DNA from 2 places in the Gordonia sp. PDNC005 genome. Region 2 is predicted to be linked to the other one. Evidence: riboswitches for the same ligand, from Rfam matches in the RefSeq annotation. Region 2 holds a riboswitch; the other holds the start of a gene.
The links. A riboswitch is a leader RNA that binds a small molecule or an ion and turns the genes downstream of it on or off. The one in region 2 is predicted to bind cyclic di-AMP.
Positions count from the first base shown of each region.

Region 1: it holds a riboswitch for cyclic di-AMP, as region 2 does, so the genes downstream of both, JVX90_RS02050 (transglycosylase family protein) here and JVX90_RS10415 (NlpC/P60 family protein) in region 2, are expected to answer to the same signal.

Region 1 is NZ_CP070351.1:407,993-417,514, forward strand. Features, by position in the region: gene JVX90_RS02025 (ABC transporter ATP-binding protein) at 1-610, shown strand, start outside; gene JVX90_RS02030 (iron-siderophore ABC transporter substrate-binding protein) at 676-1,689, shown strand; gene JVX90_RS02035 (DNA repair helicase XPB) at 1,721-3,355, opposite strand; gene JVX90_RS02040 (helicase-associated domain-containing protein) at 3,408-5,744, opposite strand; gene JVX90_RS02045 (hypothetical protein) at 5,814-6,002, shown strand; gene JVX90_RS02050 (transglycosylase family protein) at 6,214-6,858, opposite strand; cyclic di-AMP (ydaO/yuaA leader) riboswitch at 6,865-7,048, opposite strand; gene JVX90_RS02055 (flavin reductase family protein) at 7,325-7,834, opposite strand; gene JVX90_RS02060 (hypothetical protein) at 7,831-8,040, opposite strand; gene JVX90_RS02065 (cold-shock protein) at 8,156-8,584, shown strand; gene JVX90_RS02070 (DUF2771 family protein) at 8,654-9,247, opposite strand; gene JVX90_RS02075 (MFS transporter) at 9,283-9,522, opposite strand, start outside.
Region 2 is NZ_CP070351.1:2,189,070-2,198,591, forward strand. Features, by position in the region: gene JVX90_RS10400 (glycosyltransferase family 4 protein) at 1-354, opposite strand, end outside; gene JVX90_RS10405 (peptidase MA family metallohydrolase) at 354-1,766, opposite strand; gene JVX90_RS10410 (C40 family peptidase) at 1,767-2,858, opposite strand; gene JVX90_RS10415 (NlpC/P60 family protein) at 2,909-3,484, opposite strand; cyclic di-AMP (ydaO/yuaA leader) riboswitch at 3,504-3,698, opposite strand; gene JVX90_RS10420 (hypothetical protein) at 3,808-4,005, opposite strand; gene JVX90_RS10425 (DEDD exonuclease domain-containing protein) at 4,240-6,033, shown strand; gene JVX90_RS10430 (Lrp/AsnC ligand binding domain-containing protein) at 6,030-6,308, shown strand; gene JVX90_RS10435 (VOC family protein) at 6,316-6,831, opposite strand; gene JVX90_RS10440 (helix-turn-helix transcriptional regulator) at 6,893-7,693, opposite strand; gene trpD (anthranilate phosphoribosyltransferase) at 7,690-8,754, opposite strand; gene JVX90_RS10450 (hypothetical protein) at 8,770-9,243, opposite strand; gene JVX90_RS10455 (heme-copper oxidase subunit III) at 9,399-9,522, shown strand, end outside.

The sequences.
Region 1 (9,522 bases), 1.8 Mb from region 2:
GATCTCGGCGATGTCGACTCGAGCCCTCGCCCGGGCGATCGGCGTACTGCCGCAGAACCCGATCGCGCCCGAGGGGATTCAGGTCGCTGATCTTGTCGCCTTGGGGCGGCATCCTCACCAGAACTGGATCCGGCAATGGTCTGGCCGGGATTCGGATGAGATCGTTCGTGCCCTCGAACAGACCGGTGTGGCCGACCTGGCGGACCGACGCGTGTCGGACCTGTCTGGAGGTCAGCGGCAGAGGGTCTGGGTTGCAATGGTCCTCGCACAGCAGACAGACATCTTGCTGCTCGACGAACCTACGACGTTTCTCGACCTCGCACGCAGCCTCGAGTTGCTCGACCTTGTGGACATGCTCCATGCCGAGCAGGGCCGGACTGTCGTGATGGTGCTGCACGACTTGGCTCTCGCCTGCCGATACTGCGACGAATTGATCGTCATGCGCGACGGATCGATCGTCGTCCAGGGCGCGCCGCAGGACATCGTCACCGAGGAGTTGCTCTGGGATGTCTTCGGTCTCCGCAGCAGAGTCATCCCCGACCCCGTGTCTGATCAGCCGCTGGTCGTACCTGTCGGGGAGCGGCGAGTGCGCCGCAGTATCGTTTCTTAATTAGGTAACGCTCACCTATGCTTGGGCGATCTGATGCTCAACGACCACACATTCCTGGAGGACATATGACCAACCAGTCGAGGCGCACGATCGGTGTCATCGCCGTCGTCATCGCACTCATCGCGGCACTCGTTGCCTGTGGAAGCGGCGACGACTCGACCGACGGGTCGAGTCAGGTGACTCCGGAAGCGGGCGCTCTGCCGGTGACCCTGAACCACAAGTTCGGGCAGACGACAGTGACCAAGGCACCCAGCCGCGTCGTGTCGCTCGGCTACTCCGATCAGGATGCGCTGCTTGCTCTCGGCATCACGCCGATCGCTGTTCGCAATTGGGAGGGCATGGCCCCGGAGGGCGAACCCGCCGGTCCGTGGGCGATCGACAAGGTGACCGGCGACAAGCCGAAGATCATCACCTCCGACACCGTCTCGTTCGAGGAGGTCGCGGCGCTCAAACCGGACCTGATCGTCGCTGTCTACTCGGACGTCGACAAGTCGTTGTACGACCAGCTGAGCAAGGTCGCGCCAGTCCTGGTCCAGAAGGGAGAGTTCGACGACTACCAGCAGCCGTGGGACGTCACGACTGAGGAGATCGGCAAGGCTGTCGGCAAACCCGAAGCCGCGAAAGCGCTCGTCGCAGGTGTGAAGGGTCGCATCGCAGACCTGGCCGCACGACATCAGAACTGGAAGGGCAAGACGGTCTCGATCGCCACCTACGACGGGACTGATCTCGCCGCATTCGCAGGGGCGGATCCGCGAGTCGCGTTCTTCAAGGCGCTCGGCTTCGCGCCGAATCAGGCCGTGGACGCGGCAGCGGGTGACAAGTTCTACGCCAAGCTCTCGATCGAAGAGGCGCGGAAGCTCGACACCGACGTCATCGTGTGGGATCAGTTGTCCTACGCGCCGAAGGGCAAGGCGACGATCACCGAACAGTCCACGCTCGCGAATCTCCCGGCTGTGAGGGATGGGCGGAGTGTGTTCCTCGAGGGCGAGCTGGAGAAGGCGTTCGGTTGGCAGACCGTGCTCAGTCTTGGCTTCGTCGTCGACAACATCGAGCAGCCGCTGGTCGCCGCGACCAGCTGAACTCGGCCGTGCTCGGCAAACGGTCGACGAATTAGAGGTCGGCGGCGTCGATGATGCGGTAGGCGTAGCCCTGTTCGGCGAGGAAGCGCTGGCGGTGGGCTGCGTAATCGGCGTCGAGGGAGTCGCGGGAGACTACGGAGTAGAAATGCGCCTGCCCGCCGTCGGCCTTGGGGCGCAGGAGCCTCCCGAGGCGCTGCGCCTCCTCCTGCCGTGAGCCGAACGTACCCGACACCTGCACGGCGACGGACGCCTCGGGCAGGTCGATGGAGAAGTTCGCGACTTTGGAGACGACAAGCGTCGACAGTTCGCCGCGACGGAACGCGTCGAACAGCTTCTCTCGTTCGGCATTTCGGGTCGACCCCTGGATCACCGGGCAGTTCAGCGCTTCGCCGAGTGCCTCGAGCTGATCGATGTACGCGCCGATCACCAGAGTCTGGGCGCCGGAGTGACGGTCGAGGATCGACTTCACCACCGACATCTTCGATCGCGCCGTCGAGCAGAGCTTGTACTTCTCCTCGGCTTCGGCGACGGCGTACTGGAGACGCTCCTCGTCGGTCATCGTCACGCGGACCTCAACACAGTCGGCAGGGGCGATCCACCCCTGCGCCTCGATGTCCTTCCACGGTGCGTCGTACCGCTTGGGGCCGATCAGGCTGAACACGTCGCCTTCCCGGCCGTCCTCACGGACGAGTGTCGCCGTGAGCCCGAGCCTGCGGCGCGACTGGAGGTCCGCCGTCATTCGGAACACAGGTGCCGGAAGCAGGTGGACCTCGTCGTACACGATGAGGCCCCAGTCCCGAGAGTCGAAGAGATCAAGATTCTTGTACTCGCCCTTCGACTTCCGAGTCACCACCTGATAGGTCGCGATGGTCACCGGGCGAATCTCTTTGCGTTCGCCCGAGTACTCGCCGATCTCGTCCTCGGTGAGCGACGTGCGAGCAACGAGTTCACGCTTCCACTGCCGACCCGCGACGGTGTTCGTCACCAGGATCAGGGTGGTGGCAGCGGCCTTCGCCATCGCCGCGGCGCCGACCATCGTCTTACCCGCACCGCACGGCAGGACGACGACTCCGGAGCCGCCGGCCCAGAACGAGTCGGCCGCGAGTTCTTGGTAGTCACGCAGAGCCCAGCCGTCCTGTACAAGATCGATCGGGTGCGCCTCGCCGTCGACGTACCCGGCGAGGTCTTCGGCAGGCCATCCCACCTTGAGCAGCACCTGCTTGAGTCGTCCGCGCTCGGACGGGTGCACCACGACGGTGTCGTCGTCGAGGCGATCGCCCAGCATCGGTGCGACCTTCTTGTTGCGGAGGATCTCCTCGAGCACAGCACGGTCGAACGACACCAGCGTCAGGCCGTGTGCAGGATGCTTCACCAGTTGAAGCCTGCCGAACCTGCCCATGGTGTCGACGATGTCGACGAGCAAAGGCTGCGGGACGGGGAACCGGGAGTAGGTGACGAGAGCGTCGACAACCTGCTCGGCGTCGTGGCCCGCGGCTCGCGCATTCCACAGTGCGAGCGGAGTGACCCGGTAGGTGTGGATGTGTTCGGGCGCGCGCTCGAGTTCGGCGAACGGAGCGATCGCCGCCCGCGCCTTGGCGGCGTCCGGGTGATCCATCTCCAGCAGGAGGGTCTTGTCCGATTGCACGATCAGCGGTCCGTCAGTCACCCGACCATTGTTCCTTTCTCGGGAGGTCCCGGCCACCTCGGGTCGGTTCGGGCTACAGGAGTTCGACGCGGGTGATGCGGTGGAGGGCGAAGCGGATGTCGGTGTCGCCCGCCTCCTCGTCGGCGACGAGTTGCCCTGCCGCCAATGATCGAGCCTTCACGACGTGTCGGCTCGCACCGCCCTGGGCGTCGACGTAACCGATGCGAAGCCGCCGACCGGTCTGGAGCGCGAGCTGGATCAGCGTCGACGTCGTCTCGCCCGAGCCGGATGTCGCGTGCGCGGTGATCGGTCCGTCCGCCCGGTCGGCGGTCCGCATGCGCGAAACCACGGTGCTCGCCTGTCCGGGGCCGATCCGCCCTCGTTTGGCGGGTCGCCTGGAGCCCGATTGACGTGCGTGCACACGGACACCCGTGCTGCGCAGGTCGACGAGTGTGCCCGACGAGTCTTCGCCCGCGGGCGCGAAGCCGGCGCCGCGGAGACGCTCGATCACTTCCCGCAGTGGCGCCCCCGACACTGCGACAGTGGGCGCCAGCGCTCGGAGGGCGAGCTCTGCGGCGGCGTCGCTGCGCAGGACTTCGGTGAGCATCGCGGCGTCGTCGCAGCGGACGAACGACGACGCGACACCGACCCGGAGACTGCCGTGACGCCGCGCGACGTCGTCGATGAGATACGTCAAGGACTGCGGCACAGGAGTTTTCGAGTGTTCGGTGAACAACGCCGACAGTTCTGCCGCGGTGCGTCCAGCGTCCAACGCGCGGCGTACACCGTCCTCGGTGACGCGGTACACCGACGCGGCACCGCCTGATTCGAGGTCGGCGACCAACGCGAGTCGGTCGGCGAGCGACTGTGTCAGCGGGCCGGGGACGGTGACCGTGAAGTCGGCCTGGACCAGGAAGTAGTCGATCGGTTCGGGCAGTGACGACGCCATCGCGGCGACGAGCGCACTGGAGTCCTCGGCGTCCGGATCCGACTCGAGCAGCGTTCGGCCGGCCGATGTGAGACTCCCGTGGGCCACCAAGCCGAGTTCGGTTGCCTCGCGCAGAGTCTCACCGACCACACGACGTGACAGCCGCCGAAGCTGGCGCGGATGCCGCCAGCCGAGCAGCGCGACAAGGTCGTCGACGGTCACCGGTACCGATGGCCGGGTCTCGGTCAGTGGCGCGAGCACTGTGCGGCGCAGCAGCGGCGCAGCGGCGTCGAACGACTCCGACACGAGTGCCCCGATGATCGCGCCGTCGCGGTCGGTTTCGCCGATCTGCCACGGGCGACGAGGCAGATCGAGCCACGCGGCGGACATGGTGGCCCAGCGGCGTTCCGGATCCTGGTGTCGCCAACCGTCGAAGACCGTGGTCGGCGCGAACACCTCGTCGGTCGACAACACGTCCATCGTCTCGGGCACACCGGCGCCGATCAGGCGGGCGGCGGTGAGGAGCTCAACCAGCAGGCCGACGCGGGTGACGCTCACTCCGAGGGTCTTGGCGAGACGGCGGAGCTCACGCACTCCCATGCCGCCCGACCGTAGGACCGCGGCCGGGGCCTCGCCGAGCGCTCCGACCAGATCCGCGGTGTGCCGGAGCAACTCCAGTGCTTCGCCCGCACCGGCGGCGTCGACGTCGAATCGGGACGGATCCCCGGCGAGTACCGGTTCGCGGAGCGTCGCCGTGATCAGTGGCGGTTCGCCGCGCAGCACCTGCCCCACCTGCGGAGGAAGCTCGACTGTCTGCTCGTCGACTCGAGCCAACAGATCGGCGGCGAGGAGTCGGGGGACCGGTGCGGAGGCATCGGCGTCCGGTGCGGCGTCCCGCGACCGTCCGAGGGCCGGTCCCTGCGCCAACGTGCTCAGAAGTTCGCGCGGTCGCTCGTCGAGTGCGGCCACGCGCTCGGCGATGTCGGATGCGTCGACGGACGCCATCGGCCCGAGGAGATGGGGAGCACGCCAGGGGAGTGCGGACGGGAGGTGGCCCGCCGCAACCCAGCTCGCCGCCTTGCGGCCCGACGACGGCCCGGACGGCCAGATCAGGGCCCGCTCCGACAGATACGTCAGTCGTGCGTCCACGTCGGCGCGCAGCGCACGCCGGCCGAGTCGGGAGACGATGTCGTCGCGGCTCACCGGTCCGAGCAGATCGTGGTGGCCGTCCCCGGGTCGCTCCCTCTCTGCGAGGCGGGCGCAGTCGAGGAACGCCTCGACGACCGCCACGCTGAGAAGGTCGAGGCCTTCACCTGCGAGCGCGATGGACGCCGCCGACATGGCGCGCTGCGCCAGCACGCCGGTGCCGCGAGGCGGCGGCGACGCGAGGTCGGGGCGTCGGACCAGAAGTTCGACGAGCTGATCGTCCGACCGCGACGCCAACTCGTCGGATGACGTGCGCAACGACGGGTCCGGACTCATTCGGTCCATGTTACCGATCGGGACAGATGTACCCGGGTGTGTAGGCCCGCCGGGCCGTCGCATGGCAGAATGGTCGACGTGGCTAAGAAGAATGGATACGTGGACGCGGGTTGGCCCGAAGAGGCCGGAGACGACCACGCTGTGACCGAGCTCCTCGCGCACCTCTCCGGTGCACTGTCCCCGTTCGGCGACACGCAGTTCCCGCTGCCTGTCGACGACCTTCCGTACATTCACGCGAAGACCGTCGTCAACCGCTGACGCCACTCGCAGACAATCCAACGGCCCCCGCTCAATGAGCGGGGGCCGTTGTTGTTGTGGAGACGCCTCACGACCTTTCGACTCGCTGCGCTCGCTCAAGGATCAGTGGGGACGCCTTCCTGCTTCTTGAGCGAGCGCAGCGAGTCGAAAGGCGAAGACCCCCGCTCCGGAGAATCGGAGCGGGGGTCTTCGGGTGATGCCTGGGTGAGGATCAGAACTTCAGGAGGCCCTTGTTCTGGTTGAACAGCTTGACCTGGTCCTTGGTGAGGTCGTAGCCGGAGTCCTTCGCGGCCTTCCATGCGTTGCGGACCTCGGGGCTGACGTTCGAGTCGTCGAGCGCCTCGTCGACCTGCTTCTTGGCGTCGTCGCTGGTCTTGGCGTCGCCGGCCTTCGACAGGTCGAAGCTCTTGTCCTGGTCGGCCTTGGGAGCAGTCTTGGGGGCGGCCTTCGGGGTCGCGGGAGCGGTGCGTGCGCTCGGGCCCGAGAGGACGGTGCCGCAGGTGGGCCATGCGCCCTTGCCCTGGGTGGCGAGAACGCGCTCGCCGATGGCGATCTGCTGCTCGCGGGTGGCCTGGTCAGCGGTGGGGGCGTACTGGCCGCCACCGTTGGCGGTCCAGGTGCTCGGGCTGAACTGCAGGCCGCCGTGGTAGCCGTTGCCGGTGTTGATGGCCCAGTTGCCGCCCGACTCGCACTGTGCGACCTGGTTCCACTCGGCGTCGGTGGCAGCCGAGGCGTGGCCTGCTCCGCTGAGGAGGGCTGCGCCGCCGCCGATGCCGCCGATGACTGCCGAGGTGACGGCGATCTTGGCGAAAGTCTTGGTGTTGCTGGTCGCCTGCTTCGAGTGACGTCCGGTCATAGTGTGTTTTCCTCTCTCCACGCGCCTACGAGGTGAGCTGTCGGGTTCGGGCGAGAGGTGCCCGGCCGACGGTTCGGTGTGTGGCCTTGCCGTCGTACTTAACCCCAAGGCGGTCGATTTCTCGTCCGCCGGGTCTCACGGGGAGATGGTGGGTCCCCCGTCCTCGCTCCTGAATTGCTGTGTTCGTTTCCCTGTCCGGCGGAGCGAGGCTTGGCGCGGTCAGACGGGGCTATTCGGTTGAGTGGACATCACCCTTCGATGACGACCGACCTGAACACTACGGGTTGGTACTCGCCAGTTCACCCGTTGTTTCGAGGAGCATTTCTACCGGCGAGTAACGCGTTTCGGACAGCTTTCGGCGTCGTCGCAGTTCACGCAGCTGACACCCGGTCCGTATCCGGTTCGTTATCGTCTTGTTATGTGACAAGGATCACATTCAGATTGAGACTCGCGCCACGCCGTTGGCTCAGGATTGTGTCCGGCGGGCTTCGAGAGCGCGGAATGTCGACGCGTGAAAGACAAGCGGCTCGACGCTCGGATCGCTGCGCAGCGCATGAATCTGCAGGAGGACGACGTAGTGATCGCCCGCCGGTACCTCCTGTAGCACCGAGCAGTCCAGATGGGCCGCGGCCCCGGTGATCATCAGGGCGCCCGATGCTGTGACGAATCGTTTCACTGAATCGAACCGCTGCTCCGGAGGGCCGGCCAGGCGGCGGCAGATCTCGCCCTGGTGTCCGGCGAACACGCTGACGCCCAGCCGGTCGGCGGTTGTCAGTCGAGGCCACGTCGTCGACCCGTCACGGACGCACACCGATACGAGCGGTGGATCGAGAGAGACCGTGGCGAACGAGCTCGCCGACATCCCGATGTCTTCGCCGTCAGAGGTTCGGCGGCATACAGCGACGACACCGGTCGGGAAGCAACTGAAGGCCCGCTTGAGTGCGGATTCGTCTGACGCCGGCAGGAGGTCGGTCATCGACTTCGCCGTCCCGAGCGCAAGGCGAAGACGAGACCGAGCAGGAAACCGGCCGGAGCCCCCAACGCGAGGATGTACAGGGTTGTCACCAGGACGGTTGAACTGTCGCGAACCGGTGGCAGGAGGAGGGTCAACGACGCGACCATGCCGATTGCGAACAGGATCACCGCAGTGGGCAACAGGCGCGACGGCTTCTGGGTCTCCATGACTTCCACGGTAAACCAGCAGAGTAGAATCGGTTCCAGTGCGTCTCCGCTCTCCTGTCAGCGAGCGAGGGCGCTTTTTCATAGCTGACAGTAGAGATCATTGAGGGTGAGTGCTGTGCCAACCGGCCGAGTGAAGTGGTACGACGCCGACAAGGGCTTCGGGTTCCTGTCGCAGGACGACGGTGAGGACGTATACGTCCGTGCGGACGCGCTGCCGTCCGACGTCGCCGACCTGAAGGCCGGTCAGCGAGTGGAGTTCGACATGGCCGCAGGTCGCCGCGGCCCGCAGGCTCTTCGGGTGTCGGTGCTCGAGCCCGCCCCGAGTGTCGTCAAGAACACCAGGGAGGCGTCACGTCGGGAGCACAAGCGCCCGGACGTCGAGCGTAAGAGCCCCGACGAGCTTCACGGAATGATCGCCGACCTGATCACGCTTCTCGAGGGCGCCGTCCAGCCCAGCCTGCGCAATGGCCGATACCCGGACCGCAAGACCTCTCAGCGCATCTCCGAAGTGGTCCGCGGCGTCACGCGCGAACTCGACCGCTAGATCGCCGATTCAACGACGAACGCGGCCTTCACGAAGGCCGCGTTCGTCGTCGACAGGGGTCTGCTCCGTTCAGGCGCGGATGTCGGGCAGTTCGGTGACGTTCTTGACCGTGTAGCCGTCGGGGCGGGCGTCGACTGAGAAGACGCCCCGCATCAGAATCGATCCGTCGGGGGAGTTCAGGCCGTTGGGAGAGTTGTCGAGGACCGTGGCCACCGACTGAATGTCGACACCGAGCAGGACCCGATCGGGGGAGCTCGTGAGTTCCATCGTGTACAGCGAGTCGGAGCGATTCAACGTGACGACTCGCTGCAGGCCGTCCGGCGTGGCGTACTGCGCAAACGCGAACCACGGTCCGGACGCGATCTCCTCGGGCACCGTCAACAGCATCGTGGAGTCGATCGGTGTGGCCGCACGGGCCACCTGAGTCGGGACCTGCTTCGCGGTCCGGGGATCCGCGGGCGTGCAGTCGGTCATGTCTCGTTCGCACCAGTACGCGGGCTGCACCTGGACAAAAGTGTCGCCGGCCTGGACTGAGACGGTCGGCACGTGATCGTCGTCGGACGTGACGACGAGGACCGCGGTGAGCCCCGCGATGAGGACGACCACGGCCGCCGCTGCAGCGGCGAGGATCGTCAATGCCTTCTTGTCTCCGGGGTGCTGCACGAGAAGTCCTGTCGGTCGTTCGGTGGGATCGAAAGTCAGCGGGTGGTTCGGCGTGTCGGTGCGCCGCTCGGTCCGGTCGGCGGCTGCGCCTGGAACGGAACCGTGGGTGCGGCATGATCGGGCCTGCGGCCGCCGAAGCCGGGAACCATCGTCGCACCGCGGCTGGTCAGGACGGTCTGCACGAATCCGATTCCGACAAGCACCGCGACGACGGTGAAACCGATCGAGAGTGTGGTCGGCAGGACCACGCCGAGGCTCGCGCCGATCACCCAGCA
Region 2 (9,522 bases):
ACCCACTTCGTGACCGTGTGTGCTCGCAACGACCCGGGCGGCTCCGGCGCGACGCATGTGCGGGCCGAGGACCGCCAACGGTGCGGCCGCGCCGAACCACACGGTGTGCACGTTGTTGTCGCGGACGAGTCGGGCAGCTTTCCGCGCCACGAAGGGCGTCGGGATCATGAGCGTCGTGCGGTGTCGAACGATCCGGTACGGGGCAGCGGCATCGTACTCTTCGCATCCCTTCCATTTCGGCGCGTAGACGATCACGTCCTCCGGAGGCAAGAACTGGAGAAGGCTCTCGAGGTACGACTGGATTCCGCCGGGTCGCGGTGGAAAGTCGTTGGTGACGAGCAGGGTCCGTTCCATCAGCGGATCTGCTCTCGCAGCCAGCTCTGCCACTGCTTGATCAACGCGGCCTTGTCCCTGCCCAGTGCGGCGGTGATGGCCGCGTCCTGCGTCGGCGAGTCGCCGCCCTTGGCGACCAGGGTGTACAGCGCCTTCAACTTGTCCTCGCCGTACTTGTCGGCGACGAACGCGGCGAACGACCATGCGCTCTGGTAGGCCACACGGGCGGCGTCGCTGTCGACCGCGAAGGCGGAGTCTGCGGGCAAGGTCTTCGGAAGGTCTCCTCCGGCGACGGCGGCTGCGAGATCAGGTGCGGCGTCGATGAACTCGCGATAGGTGCCGCGACGGCCCACATACTCCGGCACTCCTTCGGTGAGCCACAGCGGCGCATTCTCCGCTGTGATCAGCCGAGTTGCGACGTGCATCAGCTCGTGCCGCAACACCACTGCGAGGGCAGGCCCGGACAGGGACGCGGCGTTGGGCGAGAGCACGATCCGCTGGCCGATCACCTTCTTGTCCTGCTTGTCGATGCGGGAGAACACCGTCGCCGCCGCGGCGGTCCTCGTCTCAGCCGACTGCGTACGGGTGAGACCTGCGAACTCGTCCGGGCCGCCGGTGGCGACGACTGCGGCGCGGCGCGGCCAGTCCTCGCCCCAGAACTCGTCGACGGCCGTGACCGCGGCGGGCAGCGCCTTGGCGACCGCGGCGGTGGTCGACTCGGTCTTCGGGTACGACAGGACTGTGGATGATCCTCCCGCGGTCTTCACATCGATCGCGGCCAATCCACCGAACTCCCAGGGACCGACCTCTGCCGGACCCGCCGTCTTGATCGTTGTCGGAGTCGGATCAGGTGCCAGGGTGCCGTCTCCGACGATCTTCCAGTCGTCGTCATAACGTGCGAACGACATCGTCTCGGTGAGCGTGACCACCGGTTCGTCGAGTCCGGGCGTCCGGGCGCCGCCAAGAGCGTACGACAGCTCGACCGGGCTCACCCAGGTGTCGGTGCTGCCCTGCTCCTCGAGACGTGACACCCATTGCTCGCCGAGAAGCCGTTCGGCACCGGTGCTCGGCGCGAGGCGGTAGCTGAACGTCGACGCGGAGAGTGGCCCGCCACGCGTCCCGCGGTCCCCCTTCGCCGCGAACGACGCGGCGATCGTGTGCATACGGGCGCGGAAGGCCGCGGGCGCGGACCTGTCGATGAGCGCGTCGAGCCCGGCGACGTCACCGGTCTTGAGGACCGACGACAGTTGGTCGAGCAGCGCTGTCACACCATCTGATCGCTGTTGTTCGAATGGGTTCAGCGGGGTCGTCGACACCGACCCGGACGGCGCGATCGTGTCGTCGGATCGACTCGAGCAGCTCGTCAGGGCACTGACGGAGACCGTCGCGACCACCAGAACGGCAAGCGCGGTCAGGCCGCGGTGCGAGCTCACTCAGTACCGTCGCGCAGCGTTGTACGGTCCGGCCTTGTCGATCGGGACGACGGCCACGGGGACTCCGAATGTGGAGGCGTGGACGACGAATCCGTCACCGACGTACATGCCCACATGGGAAGCACTGGAGTAGTAGATGATCAGGTCACCCGGCTTGAGGTCCTTGCGCTCGACCGGGGTGCCGCCTGCGAGTTGAGCTTCGCTGGTACGCGGTATCGTCCGTTTGGCCTGCTTGTACGCCCACAGCATCAGACCTGAGCAGTCGAACTGGTGCGGGCCGACCGCGCCCCACACGTAGGGGTCACCGATCCGGGAGATCGCCGCCTGCACGGCAACGAGTGCCGGAGAGGTGCCCTTGGGGACGGCTCTCGCGTCGAACTCGTACCGAGGTCCGCGAAGCGCGGCGAGTTGCTTGCCGGTGAGCGACTTGTAGATCGCCCGGATCTGCACCGCTTCGAGCTGAAGGTCGGCCTGTTTGGCCTGCAGGTCCCCGCGATGACGTTCGGCCTCCGCGACGGCGGCGCGCGCTGCGGCGGCGGCTGCGTCGGCGTCCGAGCGTGCCTGGCGCGTCTGCTTGGCGACGTCTGTGGCCACGCGGAGATCGGTCGCCGTCTGTCGGGACATGATCTCCAGGCCCGACATGTTGTCGAGGAGGTTCTGCGGCGAGTCGCTCACGAGCATGGCGTAGAGGCGATTGACGCGCGCGCCCCGGTAACTCGCTCGAGCGAGCGCGTCCACCTTGACCTGCGCGGCGTCCATCTCCTTCTGCATGGAGTCGAGCTTCTTCGTCGCCGCGGCCGATACACGGCGTTCCCTGACGACGGTCTTGCGCTGCTTGTTGTACTCGACCTGGGCCGAGTTCATCGACTCGGCAGTCCGCTCGGCGTCTTTCGACAGCTCGCGGTACCTGGTCAGGATCTGGTCGGCGCTGCGCACGGGATCCGCAACTGCGACCGGCGGTGCGGGCAGCAGTGCGGCGGTGGCGACGACGACACTCCCGAGCACGGCGGCACGCGTAGTCCGACGTCGCCGGTCACGGTTTATCTGATACACCACATGATCCTTCATACCGTTCGAGCGGGCCGGGTGCACACATGTGCACCTGACCCGCTCGGAACTTCAGTTCGTCGGCGTTGTCACGCTCAGTAGCGACGGATCGCTGCGAGGTTCCAGGCCTTGACCTTGGCGCGCTGCACAGGCACACCCTCGGTGGACGAGTGGATGAAGACGCCGTTGCCCTCGTAGATGCCTGCGTGTCCGCCACCGTTGAAGATAAGGATGTCGCCGGGCTTCGCCTGAGCCAGCGATGCGACGGGGGTGCCGCCGCCCATCTGGCCGTAGCTGTCACGCGGGATGATCTTGCCGGCCTGCTTGAAGGCCCACGAGGTGAGTCCCGAGCAGTCGAAAGCGTTGGGGCCTGCAGCACCGTAGACGTACGGCGAGCCGATCTTCGATGCAGCAGCCTTCACCGCCTTCTTGGCGCGGACTTCCTGCGGGCTGCCGAAGTTGCCGTCGAGCTTCGGGGCCTTCAGGTTGCCGGGAAGCAGGTTGTCCGGAACGTCGAACGTGCCGACATTCGGGATCTTGAGCGGTGCGGCATCTGCCGGTGCGGCTGCCAGCGCAAGCGATCCGCCGAGGGCGATCGAGCCTGCGACCACAGCAGTCGTGGCGGCCTTGAAGGCGCCAGTCTGGGGCTTGTCCAAACGGTGTTTAGCCACTGAACTACGTACTCCTTGTTGTTTCTCCCTGACCGCTGACCGGGTTAGCTGTCGGGTTCGGGCCGGAAGAGATGGCCCTACGCGATCTCGAACCTGGTGGGTTCGGACCGCGATTCACCCCAATTCTCTTCAGTGCGTCTGCACGCACCGACGAGAAGGAAGTGGTTCCCCGGTTCACTCCCGGAGGGTGGGAGCGATTAAGCGGTGACTTTCCAGCGGATGTCACTGGTGGGGGATCACCCTGATTGGAAAGTCTCGAAAAGATTACGAAACCCCGACACCGATGTCCACCAGCCCCGGCACAGATCCGACTCGAAGCGTTGTCAGACTGCCCGCAGCCACCCCACACCCACCCCCTCGATAACGCCCTGACCTGCGCCGACTCCCTCAAGGGCCGCATGTGCAGTTTGCGTCGAAATCATGTCTGTGGCGACGAACACATCAACCGCAGCAAACATTTCACTTGACTCCCGATCTGTTACATACCCGCTGGTAACAGGGCTGAACAGCACCTGCATCATGCAGTCGCCACACTCACGGCTACGTGCAGGGCATGTTGCGCAGTCGATCAACACTGTGATCCGCCTCTCATTCTGGGACAGGGGCGTGTTCCGAGTCGTCGTCGGGGCGTCCGACGCGGCTTCTCTCGTCACGCAACTGTCGATGTGGTGTGGAGACTACGAGTCGCCTACGACAATCTCGGCCCGCGACTTGGACGATCGAGTTTGTCGGAGGTGCGCCGTAGCGTCCCGCCCATGACCACCGGCCAACTGTCGTTCGCGGACATCGACCATGACGAGTTCGCCGACCGCTCCCTGTTCGATACGACCCTCGTCGTCGTCGACCTCGAGACGACGGGCGGCAGTTCGGACACCGATGCGATCACCGAGATCGGTGCGGTCAAGATCCGCGGCGGTGAGGTGCTGGGCGAGTTCGCGACACTCGTCGACCCCGGTCGCGAGATTCCACCGCAGATCGTCGCGCTCACGGGCATCACCACCGCGATGACGTACGACGCTCCTCCCATAGAAGAAGTACTGCCCGCGTTCGCCGAGTTCGCCCGCGGAGCGATCCTCGTCGCACACAACGCACGGTTCGACACCGCATTTCTCCGGAAGTCCGCCGCACGGATGAATCTTCCGTGGCCGTTCACGACATCGTTGTGCACCGTCGCGATGGCTCGCCGAATCCTCACTCGCGAAGAGGCGCCGAGTGTGAAGCTGTCGGCACTCGCCGATCTCTTCAACGTGTCGGTGCGCCCCACTCACCGCGCCCTCGACGACGCCCGTGCCACCGTCGACGTGTTTCACCGACTCCTCGAGAGAGTCGGCAACCGAGGCGTGCACACGTACCAGGACCTCGTCGACTATCTGCCCAGGGCGACGCCCGCGATGCGCGCCAAACGCGGGTTGGCCGCCGGACTCCCCCACGCGCCGGGCGTGTACCTGTTCCGGGGGCCGGGTGACGAGGTGCTGTACGTGGGGACTGCGGTAGATCTCCGCCGCCGCGTAGGTCAGTACTTCTCCGGGTCCGACTCACGGGCCCGGATGACGGAGATGGTGGCGCTGGCGACACGCGTCGACCACGTGGTGTGCGCGCACGGCCTCGAAGCGGGCGTACGCGAACTGACACTGCTCGCGGCCCACAAGCCCGCGTACAACCGCCGATCCCGCAATCCGCATCGTGGATGGTGGATCACACTCACACACGAGCGCTTCCCCCGCCTGACAGTCGGCCGGACTCCGTCCGCCGACTCGATCGGCCCGATAGCGGGGCGGGCGACCGCTGCCGATGTCGCCGATGTGATCAGCGCAGCGGCCGGACTGCGCACCTGCACCCAGAACCTCAAACGCGCCGACCACCACTACTGCCCCGGCGCGGGGCCTGCGGACTCACGACCGGATCCGCTCGTCGCTCATCGACCGGATCTGTGCCATGCCGCGAGTGATCGTCCGCAGACACTCCCGGACTACCTGTGTCGCGCCGAGGCCGCACGCGCCCTGATGGCGGGCGAGTCGGACGAATTGCTCACCGACCTTCAACGCAGGCTCGCACGGTTGTCTGAACTCCGCCGGTTCGAGTCAGCGGCGCGCGCCCGCGACCGGCTCGCGTCGACAATCGAGTCGTTGGCTCGATGCCAACGGCTGACAGCGGTCGCGGGGATCGCGGAGATCGTCGTCGCACGACCGGACGACGCGGGTGGGTGGAACTTCAGTGTGATCCGGCACGGCAGGCTCTCCGGAGCTGCGCACGCCGCCCGCGGCGTGGCACCGATGCCGGTTGTCGAGACCATGCTGGCGAGTGCCTCCACCGTCCTTCCGCCGGGGGACGACGGTCCCCTCGCGGGTGCCCCGGCGGAAGAGGTCGCACTGATCGAGCGCTGGATGAACGAGAGCGGCACCCGACTGGTGTCGTCCACCGACTCCCTGTCGCTGCCGATCGGATCGGCCCAGCGATGGACCGGCTTCGCCAGAACCGCTCGGCTGGCCCGAGACGGCGCGGACGTCGGCGGCCCGGCCGACGACCGCGGTACTAAGGTGAAGCCATGATCACCGCCATCGTTCTCATCGGGGCCGACATCCATCAGATTCCGGAGACCGCTCAGGCGGTCGCGAACATCCCCGGAGTCACCGAGGTCTACTCGTGCGCCGGCGACGTCGACCTGATCGCCAAGGTGCGCGTCCGCAGCCATGACGAGATCGCAGATGTGGTGACGGCGAAGATCAACCGCCTGCCGGGTGTGGTGTCGAGTGCAACTCACATCGCCTTCCGCAGCTACGCGAGCGCCGAGGTCGACGGCGGCTTCTCCATCGGCGAGGCGTAGGGCTCGCTCATTCCGTCAGTGCGGCCGCCCACTCCGCGACCCGTTGGGCACTCTCCTCGTCACTGAGGTCGACCGTGCGGGTCATGACTGACCACCGGATCCCGTACGGGTCGCGGATGCTCGCGTACCGGTCTCCCGACGCGAACTGGCTCGTCGGCTCTCGGAGCACCGATCCTTCGGCGACCGCACGCTCGACCGTGGTGTCGACATCGGTCACGTAGACGGCCAGCGAGAAGCAGGCGTCGTCGCCTGACGGCCCCGACACCAGACGGTATTCCGGGTTCACCTCGCCGAGTTGGAGGCGCCCCACACCAAAGTCGAGGTCGGCGTGCACCACCACACCGCCGTACTCGTTCGACGAGATGAGCCTCGCACCGAAGACCCGTCGGTAAAAGGTGATGGCCGAGGCCGCGTCGGTCACGGCGACGAACGGAGTCAACGAGGTGGATCCGTGCGGTCGACCGTCGCTCGTGTGGTCGCCGGTCACGGCTGCGGTGGACTGGGACCTGATGTTCTGCGTCATGCTGTCGACCCTACGAATTGCAGGCACTGTGCAGCTTGTCGATTCGCGACAGATTCGACCCTCAGTCCTTCGAGGCGTCGGCCCGATAGGCGCTCGGCGTGAATCCGAGGACTCGTGAGAACTCCCGGGTCAGATGAGCGTGGTCGGTGAACCCGGTGTCGGCGGCGATCTCAGCCAGTGACGACTGATCGTTCCGAACTCTCTCGGCCGCCTCATGGAGGCGTCGACGCCTGATCAACGTGAGAGGCGTCAGGCCCGTGTATCGCAGCGTCAACCGCTGCACCGTCCTGGCACTCACTCCGACGGCGGCGCCGACCTGCTCGACCGTCACGATCGTGGCATCGCCTTCGATCAGCGTGACGATCCGGTCCGCCAGTACTGCATCCGGGCCGGGCACCGGAGCGTCGGAGCACAGGGCATCGCTGAATGCGGCGGCCGCCGCCACCGGATCGCGAGACTCTCGCATGATCGTCCGCACCGGGTCTGAAACGACGTCGAGGCGTCTGGTGACCACCTCGTCGACCAGAGTCGCGGGCTCAACTGCTAGCCAGTCGACCGCCGCAGGCCGCATCAGCCCGCCGACCGCCCATCCCGAACCGGTCAGGACTCGCGTGGACAACCTCGTGGTCGCCCCGGACACCGACACCGTCATCGGCTCGACGACGATGTTGAGCGCGGGAAACCCGATGACGTCCTGCGCCGACTCGGCGCCGTCGGGCAGATTCCACTGTGAGATCCAGAACCATCGCACCCACTGCGCTGCCCGTCCGGTCGCGGGAACCCGGTCGAACTGCGGGAGGCGGTCCGGTCGCAGGACGCCCCGCGACGAGGGCTCGGGCGACGGAGAGTCGGGCGACGTCAAGCCAGTGACGTGCTGATCGTCGCCCACTGATCGAGCAGCCGCGCCGCGGCCCCGGAGTCGAGAACGTCGTCGACCCTGGCTTGTGCACTGCGCAGTGCCGACACCAGGCTCGCGTCGTCGAACAGCGTTGTCTGTTCGTATGCGACGATCGCGGCCGCGGCGTTCAAGGTCACCGCGTCCCGCACCGGGCCGCGCACACCTGCGAACAGGTCACGAGCGATCCCGGCGTTCACAACGGCGTCGCCGCCCTGCAGAGCAGACAGGTCCACGAGCTCGATGTCGAGGTCGCGCGGATCGAGGGCCAAACGATTCACTCGGCCGTCGAGAACCTGCCACACCGTGGACGTAGTGGTGGTCGTCAGTTCATCGAGGCCGTCGTCGCCCCGAACCACGAGGGTCCGGTTTCCGCGGCCGGCGAACGCCTCTGCAAGCACCGGAGCCAGGTCTTCGAAAGCGCAGCCGATGAGACCAGCCGTCGGGCCTGCCGGGTTCGTCAACGGGCCGAGCACGTTGAACACCGTTGGAATGCCGATCTCCTTGCGCGGCGGTCCGGTGAATCGGAACGCGGGATGAAAGACCGGAGCGAAACAGAAGCCGATTCCGACTTCTTCCAGACAAGAGCTCACCGCGTCGGGCCCGAGGGTGATGGCGACACCGAGGGCTTCGAGAACGTCCGCCCCTCCGCTCTTGGACGACGCCGCACGATTCCCGTGCTTCACCACGCGAACTCCCGCGGCCGCCACGACGACCGACGTCATCGTCGAGATGTTCACCGTGTGCGAACGGTCGCCACCGGTACCGACTATGTCGACGGCGTCGCCGTCGAAGTCGATGCGGTTGGCGAGCGACAGCATCGTGTCGGAGAGCCCGAGCAGCTCGTCTGAAGCGACACCCTTCATCTTGAGGCCGACGCCGAACGCCGCGATCTGCGCCCCGGTCGCCGAATCGGACATGATCTCGCGCATGGCCCACGACGCCTCGGCCACGGTCAAGTCGACGCCGTCGGTCGCCTTCCCGAGGATCTGCGGCCAGGTGTGCGTCGGTGTGCTGTATTCGGGCATGCTCACCGCTCCACCCTATCGACGCGCGTCACTTGACGACGCGGGCGGGACGTCCAGCAACGCCCACCCGAGAACACGACCACCGCTGCGGGACGCAAGACTCGCGATCCGCGCTCGTTCCTGCGACGCGGTCCGCGCGTCGACCGATTGCACCCGGACAAGAGCCAGGAGCACACCGCCGTCGAACGCCCCTGGGTCGTCGGGCAGCGGCTGACCTTCTGAGTAGCCTTCCAATCCAGCCGATGCCGCCGCGTCGTCGAGCGCACTCTCGGGAAGTTCGAGAAGATGCCGCAGAACGACCTTCCGATCGGAATCGAAGCCCGCATCCGACAAGACCGCCGACGACGCCACCGCGTCGTCGTCCGCTCGGACGATCACCGCCAGGTCGTCGTCGTCGACACTCGGCACACGGACCGCGCGGCTCCCCGAGCCGAAGAGCCTGCCGAGTCTGCTGCGAAGTCCGGACGCTCCCGGAGTGTCACTCGTCATGTCTCGACATAACCAGATCCGCCCAGGTACGCGCACCTCGGGAGACACGCCGAGACGACGCGCCACGATCGTTCTACCTGCAGTGCAGAGAAGTCCGGCCCCAATTTCCCTACCCAGGTGGAAATCGCTTACTACGAACCGTCATACTTCATGTTGTGACTAGCGCTGTGGGTAACTCCGGAACCGCCATCACCTCACGCGTGCACTCGCTGAACCGTCCGAACATGGTCAGCGTCGGCACCATCGTGTGGTTGTCGAGCGAGTTGATGTTCTTCGCCG